4 regions of the Thalassotalea sp. G20_0 genome follow, and region 4 is predicted to be linked to each of the others. Evidence: predicted binding sites of a transcription regulator. Region 4 holds the regulator's gene; each other region holds the start of a gene.
What was found. The regulator sigma-54, encoded in region 4, starts transcription at its own class of promoters, with help from an activator protein. The targets are predictions, from matches to a motif close to GTTGGCACGNNNNTNGNNT.
Positions count from the first base shown of each region.

Region 1: glnK (P-II family nitrogen regulator) is a predicted target of sigma-54. The motif match lies at 1,123-1,141, and genes of this name have one in related genera.
Region 2: J7438_RS22695 (CmpA/NrtA family ABC transporter substrate-binding protein) is a predicted target of sigma-54. The motif match lies at 1,573-1,591, and genes of this name have one in related genera.
Region 3: J7438_RS08545 (formate/nitrite transporter family protein) is a predicted target of sigma-54. The motif match lies at 1,789-1,807, and genes of this name have one in related genera.

Region 1 covers NZ_JAGHQV010000019.1:94,802-97,994, forward strand. The annotation lists gene J7438_RS13120 (YybH family protein) at 2-457, opposite strand; gene glnK (P-II family nitrogen regulator) at 1,337-1,675, shown strand; gene J7438_RS13130 (ammonium transporter) at 1,917-3,116, shown strand.
Region 2 covers NZ_JAGHQV010000064.1:6,035-9,227, reverse strand. The annotation lists gene J7438_RS22695 (CmpA/NrtA family ABC transporter substrate-binding protein) at 40-1,380, opposite strand; gene can (carbonate dehydratase) at 1,844-2,518, shown strand; gene J7438_RS22685 (phosphatase PAP2 family protein) at 2,981-3,193, opposite strand, start outside.
Region 3 covers NZ_JAGHQV010000010.1:143,464-146,656, forward strand. The annotation lists gene J7438_RS08540 (hypothetical protein) at 1-770, opposite strand, end outside; gene J7438_RS08545 (formate/nitrite transporter family protein) at 930-1,742, opposite strand; gene J7438_RS08550 (TatD family hydrolase) at 2,202-3,193, shown strand, end outside.
Region 4 covers NZ_JAGHQV010000015.1:24,643-27,835, forward strand. The annotation lists gene dcuC (C4-dicarboxylate transporter DcuC) at 1-326, opposite strand, end outside; gene J7438_RS10955 (RNA polymerase factor sigma-54) at 635-2,098, shown strand; gene hpf (ribosome hibernation-promoting factor, HPF/YfiA family) at 2,236-2,550, shown strand; gene J7438_RS10965 (PTS sugar transporter subunit IIA) at 2,578-3,024, shown strand; gene J7438_RS10970 (hypothetical protein) at 3,159-3,193, opposite strand, start outside.

The DNA.
Region 1 (3,193 bases), on a different contig from region 4:
TTTAGCGCGGAGCAACACCCCGGACAAATTTAGGTATCACCGCACGGCCATAACTTTGTTTGCTGACAATGTTTAAATCGTCATCAAACACAAAATAGTCCATGCCTTCCCAATGAAACGATTGGCCAAACCGAAGTTTGATCAATGTGGCAATCAATTTTTTGGTAAACGACATGCCTTTTACTGGTAGCATATCGTGCTGGCAATACCAGGCAAAACTGGCGGTTTTCTTTTGCTCATCAATCAGCATGCTTTTTTCAATAAAAGTCAGTTTGCCGTACACGCCGCTGAAGGCAAAGTGAATGGCTTTACGCACCTGCTGTTTGCCACGGGCAGTATGGCCATTCATCTCCCGAAATTCACACTCATCGGCAAAATAGCTCATGACCTCATCCAGACGCTGATTGGAAAACGCATCATTAAAGGTGTGCAGTACATTGCGTATATCATTTGCCATCGGTATTTTTCCCAGCCTTATTATTTGCCAGTAGGATTTATCACATGCCGCCGGTTTGGTAAAGGCACTTTGCCGTCCGGCGCTGATTGGGCGTATCCCCGGGTAAGATACGCTCAGACTCATCTACTCAACTCGAAAAAATAACCAAAAAACCGGGGGTGAATACTGTGAAAAATGTGATTATCACTGACGATAGTAGTGATTTTTCTTATATGTGAGCAATCAATACAGATACTAAACGACAAGTGACAAACACTACTGATAAAATGGCCAAGCCTTTTCAGTGGACTGGCCTAGGAGGCTGTCCGAGAATAGCGCCCGTAGCGAGGATGGCAGAAAATTGAGGATAAAAATTCCGTTTTGTGAGGTGAATAGCGGGGCTATTTGCCGAACAAAACGGAATTTTTAGACCAATTTGCTGCCACCGCAGTAGGGCAGTCTATTCTCGGACAGCCTCCTAGGTCCGACTATTACCAGACTCTGTTTGTATAAACTCTTCTGCACCAAGTCTGGCTGGCAGGATTTATTGGTCTGTGCGCTGTTCTGGTGCGTAATTTTTGGGTAAGAGTAAGTTTTTAGTGCGTCAAATGCGTGCGTACCCTGTTTCGGTACTTGTTTGAGTCCATGAAACCTTCAATCATGCCCATTTATGGTGATAGCTGAAAACTGGCACAGAGCCTGCTTGGACAGGAGTAACCATTCAACCAGTGCCGGGCAGGATGCCTGAAATCAAGACTGGCAGGGTTGGTTTTTCCTTTTACAGGCCCGGGAAATAAAACAGACGGTTGTAACACAAAGGGAAAAGCGTAGACTTTGGAAGCTGTCGCATCCAGGTCACCCCTTCCGGATGAATATTAAGTAGAGCCAGGAGAATAATGCATGAAGTTAGTATCAGCCATTATCAAGCCATTCAAGCTTGATGACGTGCGGGAAGCGCTTTCTGATATCGGCGTTCAGGGTATTACTGTGACGGAGGTCAAGGGCTTTGGTCGCCAGAAAGGCCATACCGAACTGTATCGCGGTGCCGAGTATGTTGTGGACTTTCTGCCAAAGGTAAAGATTGAAGTGGCTATCTCGGATGACCTGCTGGATCAGGTGATTGAAGCAGTTTCCAATGCCGCCAATACCGGCAAAATCGGTGACGGAAAAATATTCGTGACCTCTCTGGAGCAGGCTATTCGGATCCGTACCGGGGAGACTGGCATCGACGCTATTTAAGTGTCAGTCAAAGGCATGACTCATCAGCAGCCACTGATGACATCGCCGAGCAGTATCAGTGATATACAGCCTTGAGCTAAATGCAGCCTTGAGCTAAATGCAGCCTTGAGCTAAATGCAGCCCTGAGCTAAATGCAGCCCTGAGCTGAAAAAAAGATAAAAAAGATGTGAATTTTACTGGGAGGGGTCCCGTGGAAGATATAACTCAGCTGTCGTATGCGCTCGACACTTTTTATTTCCTGATGTGTGGTGCACTGGTCATGTGGATGGCCGCTGGCTTTGCCATGCTGGAAGCCGGTCTGGTGCGCTCAAAGAACACCGTTGAAATTCTGACCAAGAATATTGCCCTGTTTGCCATTGCCTGCACCATGTACCTGCTCTGTGGTTATCAGATCATGTATCCGGGGGCTAACGAAGGCGGCATCATGCCTCTGTTCGGCACACTGCTGGGCACTGAGAACAGCATCGAGTCGGTGCTTGGTGGTGGTGAAGATGCACCTTACTACTCTCTGCGTTCTGACTTCTTCTTCCAGGTGGTCTTCGTAGCTACTGCCATGTCCATTGTTTCCGGTGCCGTTGCTGAGCGTATGAAACTGTGGGCCTTCCTGCTGTTTGCGGTCTTTATGACGGGCTTCATCTATCCGGTACAGGGCTTCTGGAAATGGGGCGGTGGCTTCCTGAATGAAGCTGGCTTCCAGGATTTTGCCGGTTCCGGAGTAGTTCACATGGCGGGTGCTTCTGCTGCTTTGGCTGGTGTGCTGCTGCTGGGTGCCCGGAAAGGCAAGTACGCGTCCAACGGTGCTGTTAATGCCATGCCTGGTGCTAACCTGCCACTGGCTACTCTGGGTACCTTTATCCTCTGGTTGGGTTGGTTCGGTTTCAACGGCGGCTCTCAGTTGAAGATTGCCGATGTGGAAAATGCTAACGCTGTTGCCCAGATTTTTGTCAACACCAATGCAGGTGCCGCCGGTGGTGTTATTGCTGCACTGATCGTTGCCAGACTGTTGTTTGGTAAGGCTGATCTGACTATGGCTCTGAACGGTGCCCTGGCTGGACTGGTTGCCATTACCGCAGAACCGCTGACGCCAACTGCCCTGGGTGCAACGCTGATCGGTGCTGTTGGTGGTGCCCTGGTTGTCTTCTCTATCCTGGCGCTGGACAAACTGCGTATTGATGATCCGGTGGGTGCCATCTCTGTTCACGGTGTTGTGGGTATCTGGGGTCTGCTGGCGGTACCTCTGACCAACAGCGACGCTACCCTGGGTGCTCAGCTGTTGGGTATTGGCAGTATCTTCGCCTGGGTGTTTGGTGCTTCCCTGGTAGTCTGGGGTGTGATCAAGGTAATCATGGGTCTGCGTATCTCCGAAGAAGAAGAGTACGAAGGCGCTGACCTTACTGAGTGTGGTATGGAAGCGTATCCGGAGTTCACCAGCAAGTCTTGAGACATGTAAGAACTGATATCAAACAACTACGTTGACAAATGTGTCGGTTGATGAATAAGTTGTAAATCAACCGCATG
Region 2 (3,193 bases), on a different contig from region 4:
TCCACTCTCCTTATCTTCCCTCAAAGAGAGGCAACAGGATCAAATCCTGTCACCCTGCTTCAGACCGATGTTGAACTGGTTGATGTAGTCGTTTGGCTTTTTGCCGTTGTAGACCAGATTGTCGATAAAGTGCGTCTGTGGATCACGGAAACCATCTTCCGACTCAAAGTCCGGAAAGTCCTGCAGCTTCACCAGCGCTTCATCCACCAGCGACAGTGCTGCTTTTTCATAGATATCCGGACGGTACACTTTGGCCGCCAGCTCCTTGTACCACTCATCGCTCTTGTCTTCTGAAATCTGCCCCCAGCGGCGCATCTGGGTGAGATACCAGATCGCATCGGAGTAATAGGGATAAGTAGCGTTGTAACGGAAGAACACATTGAAATCTTCTACCGGTCGTTTGTCGCCTTTCTCGTACTCAAAGGTGCCGGTCATGCTGTTGGCGATGACTTCATAGTCAGCACCAACATAGTTGGATTGTGACAGGATTTTCACCGCCTCAGGCCGGTTGGCATTATCGTTGGCATCCAGCCACTGGGCTGCACGGATCAGGGCCCGTGTCAGACGTATGGTGGTATTGGGGTACTTGTTATAAAACTCCTCGGTAATCCCGAACACCTTCTCGGGGTTGTTTTTCCAGATCTCATAATCGGTCACCACCGGCACACCGATATTCTTGAAGACCGCCTGCTGATTCCAGGGTTCGCCGACACAGTAACCATAGATAGTGCCAGCCTCCATGGTGGATGGCATCTGTGGTGGTGGTGTAACGGAGAGCAGGGCATCGGCATCAATCTGGCCAGAAGTATCCCCTTTATGAGGCGCATAAAACCCGGGGTGAATACCACCGGCGGCCAACCAGTAGCGAAGTTCATAATTGTGGGTAGAGACTGGAAAAACCATACCCATATTAAACGGCTTGCCTTCAGACTGGAATTTCTCAACAACCGGTTTCAAGGCATCCGCCTTGATCGGGTGCTGAGGTCGACCATCGGCCATTTTTGGAATATTGGGTTTCATCTGGGCCCAGATCTCGTTGGACACCGTAATCCCGTTACCATTCAGATCCATCGAGAATGGCGTAATGATATTGGCCTTGGTACCAAAGCCCATGGTGGCCGCCAGAGGCTGTCCAGCCAGCATATGGGCACCATCCAGACGCCCGTCAATCACGCCATCAAGCAGCACCTTCCAGTTTGCCTGGGCTTCGATGGTGACATAGAGTCCTTCATCTTCAAAAAAGCCTTTCTCGTAAGCAATAGCAATGGGTGCCATATCGGTCAGCTTGATAAAGCCAATGGTCAGCTCTTCCTTTTCCGGATAGCCAAGCTCAAAGTCTGCCTTGGCGCTGGCTTGCCCGATGAAAGCACTCACCCCCATAACGGCACTGATGGCAGCAACCTTACTTAACCTGGCAGCCTGCTGAACCGATGCCTTCTTAAAAGGCTTTAACCACTTCATTATTCCCCTCCCCTGTATAACTGATCTCTCTGCCTTGAACTGTGATCACCGTAATCAGGCATCACTCTTTTCCGGTATCAGTCAACGCACAGAGATCTACTGCCGGTGGTTGAGCAGAAAACATGCCAAATACCAGAAAACTTGATAACCAGCTGAATTTAATAGTGTTAGCTTATTCTGCCGAGCAAATACCTTGCCTTATTAAGCCCGTAAGAAAACTTCAGAGATGGCAACAACGGTGCGGCTACATCCGCTGCACCCAAGCGCTTGCACTAATCTGGAACATCGCTACCGAATGCCCCGGTTACAAACCTCTTACATTTGAGTACTGGTTTTGCCAGAGCGGAGTTGCTATAACGTTTTCCAGTTAAGGAACCGAATTATGGATCAGGAAACTATGTCCAGTCTGGCAAACCTCCTTGAAAACAATAACCAATGGTCCAAGTCCATTCGTGAAGAAAAGCCCGGCTTTTTTGAACAACTCTCTGAGCAGCAGGCACCCAAGTATCTCTGGATCGGGTGTGCCGACAGTCGGGTACCTGCCAACGAAATCGTCGGCCTTCTTCCGGGCGAACTGTTTGTGCACCGAAACGTGGCCAATGTGGTGGTTCATACCGACCTGAACTGTCTGTCAGTCCTTCAATATGCTGTGGACTACCTGAAGGTAGAACATATTATTGTGACGGGGCATTACGGCTGTGGCGGTGTGCGCGAAGCCATGAACAACTCCAAACTGGGACTGATCGATAACTGGCTCAGGCATGTGCAGGACGTTAAGAAGAAGCACACTGAGCTGCTTGAGAATGCTGGCAGTGATGATGACCAGTTTCAGAGAATGTGTGAACTGAACGTTCTGGAACAGGTGCTGAACGTCTGTCAGACAACCATCGTTCAGGATGCCTGGGATCGTGGCCAGAAACTGACCGTAAACAGCTGGGTTTATGGTTTGAAAGATGGCCTGGTCAGGGATCTCGGTCTGAGCGTTGGTTCTAATGAAGATATCGAGGTGCAGTACCCGGCAGCGATTGAGAGCATCGCCAGTAAGCTGGAAGGGTGATTGCGCTTCTTAGGGTAGACATTAAGCGCCTACTCCCCTCTTCGGGAAGTTAAAGATGGAACCACGAAGGACACAAAGAGCACAAAGAAGAGATTTTCTTTTCCTTCGTACTCTTTGTATCCTTCGTGGTTCCATTCAAAAGCCATTGAAAATGGAGGGGTAAGCTTAATGTCCACCCTAAGAATTGCCCTTGGGAGTTGTCTGGAAATAACTTCCCTATTTTCATTGCCTGACTCCGTTCGGACTGAGCTTGTCGAAGTTCGGTGGCACGACCCTTCTACAAGCTTCAGGGTGAACGGAAATCGGGAACTTATTAAAAGATAATTCCTTAACATCTGTTGGCATTAGACGGGGGCGGGTCGCAAGGTGCATTGTGATCCGCTTTCATCGGGTCATATAATTTGCTGGCTCCTGAAATTTGCCAATCTTCCAACCTGCATGATGATGGTATTATCAATCTCATCACACCATCGCTTCTGCTTCTTGATTATCCCTAGCCTGCATCGGCTCCCCTGCTTCAACAGCTCGACTATACACGTCATCGTCATAGTAATATCCGGTATTTTTATCCACTACAGCGCCATGGTTAAAAACACCACTGCGAATATATGGGGAGCAGGCAGCGGCAATGATGCCTATACCCGCGCCGACGGACACATCAATAGCATCATGTTT
Region 3 (3,193 bases), on a different contig from region 4:
AATAGCCGCGGGGATTTTCTTGCAGGGTTGCGGGGGGGCACCGCTGATGCATCGGGGTTACCGATATTCAGGGTCGGTCTGAAGGTCAAAGCGGGACTCGCTGGTGCACTTGACACTGCAGCATTGAGCCGCGCAACCAGAGGGTGGTTTGGAGGCAGAGGCAGCTGAAGCGAAACCCGGGAAACCTGTTGGGGCAGATTAGCCTCTACAGGGGGGGGTGAGAAATGAGCCAGTCGTTGACTTGGTAAACGGGGAGCCGTTGCTTTTGGAGAGGCGTCTGGCATTAATGGGGGACGATTGGATCTGATGAATACACCGGACGACAATAAAGGGTCCTGACTATCAGGGCGCAGGCCGGAAACTGGTTGTGATGGCAAAAATGACGCACTTTGATCTGGGCAACTGAATGGATACCCTGGGGAACACTGTGAATTTGGACTATACGGTATCCCGGCAATCGTCAGCATGGGGGGCGTTTCTTTACGGAGCTGGGGGTGATTCGTGAATTGCCTGTCATCCGCAGGGGTGGAATGCATTAACGGATTCATATTGCAGTGTGTTGTCTCTGTTGCGCTGATATTCCTTTGTTGTAATTGAGTAGTGATACTCTGCCCTGGCACCATTGGCATTGGTCCAGACTGACATAAACCCGGAGTTGGCGTATTGAAAACACCGGTCTGGGTTGGACCTGTGATTAAAGTACTTTCTCCTCTGTTAAAATGTAAAGAAGGAGGAAAACCATTGCTCATTGATTTATGAGAATTAAACATGTCCTGAAACTACCCTGAATTTGTAATAGTACCTTAATATTAAGACCTTTTAATTAACTATAAGTTCAAAACTGTATTTGCCATTAAAACTGAATGATGAGCACCGCTTCCAGCTCTGAAAGCGGCAGGTTTTGAGGCTCTGAGTAGTTGGTTAACTATTTATACTGGCTGATGGGCAGAGCCGGTTTTCACATGGGTAAAATAGAGTGGCAAGCCAACCAGAAACAGGCCACCAAACAGGTTACCCAGTGCGGTTGGCAGTTCATTCCAGATCAGGTACTCCGACACCGTGAAATCACCGCCCATAATCATGGAGAAGGGGAACAGGAACATATTGACAATGGAATGCTCGAAGCCCATGAAAAAGAACAGCATGATGGGCATCCACATGGCCATCATCTTACTGGTCGCTGAGGTGGAGATCATGGCACCAACAACACCCATGGATACCATCCAGTTGCAGAGCATGCCCCGGATAAAAATAGTGATCCAGCCTGAAACACCATGTTCTTTATAACCGACGGTGCGTGACTCACCGATGCTGCTGACCTTTTCTGCAATAGCCCCTCCGTCAATGCTATAGCCGTAAGTGAGGATAAATGACATAAAGAAAGCAACCGTCAGTGCACCCGCAAAGTTGCCAACAAATACCATTCCCCAGTTTCTAAAAACCCGTTGTGCTGTAACACCCGGACGCTTATCCAGATAAGCCAACGGCACCAGGGTAAATACACCCGTTAAAAGATCAAACTTCATCAGATACAACATAATGAAGCCCACCGGAAACAGCATGGCACCGACCAGCGGTGAACCGGTTTTAATGGTCACGGTGATAGCAAACATTGCCGCCAGTGCCAGGATAGCCCCTGCCATAAATGCACGGATCAGGGTGTCTTTATTGGACATGAACACTTTGGACTCTCCAGAGTCCACCATTTTGGTCACAAACTCGCTGGGCTCTAAGTAAGCCATAAATCCCTTTCCTTGAGGTCAGTTAATAGATATTCCATTGATGCTTCAGCAAAGTTAGTGCCAAGGTTTTTTAAATTGATAATTCAATTATTTATAGAAAAAAAACGATGCTTGTAAGGCGTTATTCTATGCGGGTAAGCCGGAAATCGGGGATATCTGCACTGCAACGATACACACCAGAGCAGATATTCATGGATTCATGACTCCATAATGCGCAGTGCTTATTGGGTTAAACAGGTATCAATACCGTTAACTATTATCAGCATTAACCAGTTCCATACTGATACTGTCGTTTTTTTAGCCTGGCCAGATGGGATAACACACCATGAATATTGTCGTGTACAGTGGCAATTGTCGTATCCGTTCACTAGCCTGATCGTTCAAGTTAAAAGTGCCTGTGTGCCGTGAAAATGCTGACGGTAACGTCTAATGATGTAAGACAGGAGCGAGCTGACTAATATGATTCCGGCCAAGATCACGTCATCCAATCCCGTTTCCTCTCATGACGTTAGCAGCAAAGGTAAGCAGGTGGCTGCCGACGAACCGGATCTGAAAGTCTGGCAAGAAGGATGTGCGTCAAAAGCCCGGAAAAATAACAAAAAGAAGAGGCGTTCAGGTGCTTCTGATAAGCCTTTTTCAGGTGCATCCCGATACCTGGACAACCCGGACTATCATGCCGTCCAGGAGCAGCAGGCCAGGCCCGATAAGGGCCTGAAGTCCCGTCATTGCCAGCGCTCAACCAAGACAGCTGCATCACCTGATGTCACTGCCAGAGGCCGTGATTCTTCTGATTTTCAGCTAGCTGCCCGACCAGAGTTGAGCAAAGCGAATTTGACGCGTGCGGAGTTCAGGCCTCGATATAAGACGCCATTGGTTGATATCGGAGCCAATCTCGTCGGACACAGGTTTGATGACTTGTCCCGGGTTATTGCCGATGCTTTCCGGTCAGGCGTAGGTCGCATCATGATAACGGGCACTTCTATTTCTTTATCAAAAGAGGCGCAGAGAGCAGTGGGTAAATGGCTGAAGCAATCTCCGCATTCTACCAGAGCCACTGGAGCCTGTGCGTCTGCCGATTCCTCCCGATGCTCTTTGTATTACACAGTGGGATGCCATCCACACAAAGCCAGTAATTTTAAGCAAGATGGTGGCATGCCGGAAATGGAAAAAATAATTGCACGGGGTGGCAACCACTGTATTGCAGTAGGGGAGTGTGGATTGGACTTTGTGCGAGAGTGGTCTCCCAAAAATGTCCAAAGAGACGTGTTCAGGGAGCAGTTGGAGCTTGCGGTAAAACTGAAAAAACCGCTGTTTTTGCATGAGCGGGGTGCCCATAAGCAATTCATTGAAATTCTGACAGACCACATAAATCAACTGCCTTCTCCAGCCATGGCCTGCGTTCATTGCTTCACCGGTAACAGTGAGCAGCTGCAGGCCTATCTTGATCTGGG
Region 4 (3,193 bases):
AAACGGCTGATGGGCTTAACGGCCAGTCGAACCAGCGCTTCTGAGGCACCGATATGGGACATGTAGCTGGCAAAACCACCACAGGCCATGATGGTCAGACCCAGGCTGGCCATGCGGAAGCTGAATACCGAGTTCATCAGTTGAAACAGGTCAAAGGGGGGAAAACCGGTGGCCTTGGCCTCTGGCAGAATATCTTTTATCCCCATCAACGCAGCGGCACTTAGCAGTACAATACCGGCAATAGCCAGTGAGGCCGATGCACTGTAGTTCTTCACGATGGCGTATATAACCAGTGCAACCACGGGTATGACGATGAGTATATCCACAGGGAATCCTGAAAATGGCTAAATTTCGCGCAGGTTATTTCTTGCACTATTGGTTGTAAATGACCAATGTCAAATAATGATCGGGTAGTTTTTTTTAGCCGTTCTGACAGTCGTTATGACCGAACCTTAACGGCGGAAAGCGCTTATAACCCACACAAAAACACACGTAATTTCATCGTATTCAATCTTTGCACATTTTTTGCTAAAGCTATGGTTTCAGAAACGTCTATGGGTTTATAATCAGCCGCACATGGAGAGTAAGCCTCTGCAGCCTCCCCGGACAACGAAGTAAAGGTATACGGTTGCCTATGAAGCCTTCCTTACAGCTCAAGATGGGCCAGCAGTTGACCATGACGCCGCAGCTGCAACAGGCCATCCGGCTGCTACAGCTATCGACCCTGGATCTTCAGCAGGAGATTCAGGAGGCCCTGGAGTCCAACCCCATGCTGGAGTCCGAGGATAGCCAGACAGAGGACACCGCCGCCAGCAGTGAAGGACAGGAAGAACTCGTTGATCTGAGCGAAGCAGCCTCAGAACCTGAGCCTCAGGAGATGGCGGAATGGTCAGACAGCATTCCCAATGAACTGCCCGTGGATTCCGCCTGGGACGACGTGTATTCCAGCCTGCCCGCCAGCAGCGGTGATGATGATTATGACCCCCTGGCCAGGTCCTCCGCCGTGGAGTCACTTCAGGATCACCTGGAATGGCAACTGGATATGGTACCCATGAGCGACCGGGACCGGCTGATTGGTCTGGCGATCATCGAAGCGGTTAATCCGGATGGTTATTTAACCTGCACGCTGGATGACCTGTTTGTCTCTCTTCAATCCCAACTGGACGATCTGGAGATTGAAGAGATCCATGTGCTGCAACACCGGGTGCAACAATTCGATCCGGTGGGTTGTGGCAGTGTTGACCTTAAAGAATGTCTGTTGGTTCAACTTCGTCAGCTGCCACCCTCAACACCCCATTTCAACAATGCGGAAAAACTGCTCACCCGTTACCTTGAGCCCCTTGGCACCCGTGATTATGCCCGCATCATGCGTCATGCCAAACTGAAAGAAGACCAGCTGCGAGAAGCCCTCAGCCTGATTCAGAGCTTCCACCCAAAACCCGGCAGCACCATTGATCAGACGGAAGCCGAATATGTGGTTCCGGATATATCCGTCCGGAAAATAAAAGAGCGCTGGACGGTGGAACTGAACTCCGACGCCCTGCCCAAACTGCGCATCAACAATAATTATGCGTCGATGGTTAAGAGAGCCAATAACAGCCGCGACAATGTGTTCATGAAGAACCATCTGCAGGAAGCCCGCTGGTTTTTGAAAAACCTGCAAAGCCGCAATGAAACATTGATGAAAGTGGCCAGTCAGATTATTGCCTATCAGCAGGAGTTTCTGGAAAAAGGGGATGAAGCCATGAAACCCCTGGTGCTGGCGGATATTGCCGAGGCGGTGGGTATGCATGAGTCGACGATATCCCGGGTAACTACTCAGAAGTACATGCATACCCCCCGGGGTGTTTACGAGCTGAAGTACTTTTTTTCCAGCCATGTCAGCACTACGGAAGGGGGGGAGTGTTCCTCCACGGCCATTCGGGCCCATATCCGCAAACTCATCGCTGAAGAGACACCGCGCAAACCCCTCAGTGACAATAAAATTGCGGCGATTCTGGGGGATCAGGGCATCAAGGTCGCCCGACGCACCATTGCCAAATACCGTGAGTCCATGAATATTCCGCCATCCAATGAGCGTAAACAGTTAGTGCGTTGATACACCGTTCAAAAAGCAGTTTTTTTTGTCTCAGGGCATTCCAAGCTGCACCGACAGTGATAGAATCGAATTCAGCCAGTACGAAAAATCCCGCGGACTGGTGATTATCTGGATAATGGGATTCAGGAGAGCGTTACATGCAAGTCAACATCAGTGGGCATCATGTCGAGGTAACAGAAGCTCTGCACGACTATGTGATCAAAAGACTGGAGCGTCTTGGTTCACATTTTGACCATATCACCAATGTACAGGTGACCCTGAGCGTCGAAAAGCTGGTGCAGAAAGCAGAAGCCGTTTTGCATACCCGCGGGGCCGAGATTAATGCCACCGCCGAGCACGAAGACATGTACGCAGCCATTGACCTGCTCTCGGACAAGTTGGATCGGCAGCTGGTTAAGCGAAAAGAGAAAGCCCTGGACAGGCAACAGGGTGCCAGTGGCCACGCCCTTTGATTTATCAGGTTGCCATTCTTATTCAGCATGATTATTCATCGCATCCTAACCCCCGAGCGCACCCTTGACGGGGTGCACGGGGCCAGCAAAAAGAAAATCCTGGAATTTATCGCTGAACGCATCAGCAACGAAGCCCCCGAAATCAATGCCAAAGAACTGTTTGAAGCACTGGTTGCCCGGGAGCGCCTTGGCACCACCGGACTGGGTGATGGCGTGGCTATTCCCCACTGTCGTTGTAAAGCCTGCCCGGAGCCTATCGGTCTTTTTATTCGACTGGCGGAACCGGTTGATTTTGATGCGGTGGACCGTGAGCCCGTTGACCTGGTATTCGCGTTGATCGTCCCAGAAGGCGAAAACCAGGAACATCTTGAAATTTTAAGGGCACTGGCCGGGCGATTCCATTCTGCCCTGACCCTTCAGAAAATACGTTCGGCTACCAATACGACAATGCTCTATCGTACGATGAGTGAATAAAGTGAGAAAAAAAGGCCATCATAGGTAATGATGGCCTGAAAGGTTTACTTATCACAATGCTCTTATCTTTTGTTGTTAACACACTTCTTTGAGTCCCAGACAAAATGCATTGCTGCTTACAGGGGTTTCCCCAATTACAGTTGAGCCCTGTTTATTTTATCAAGCTCAC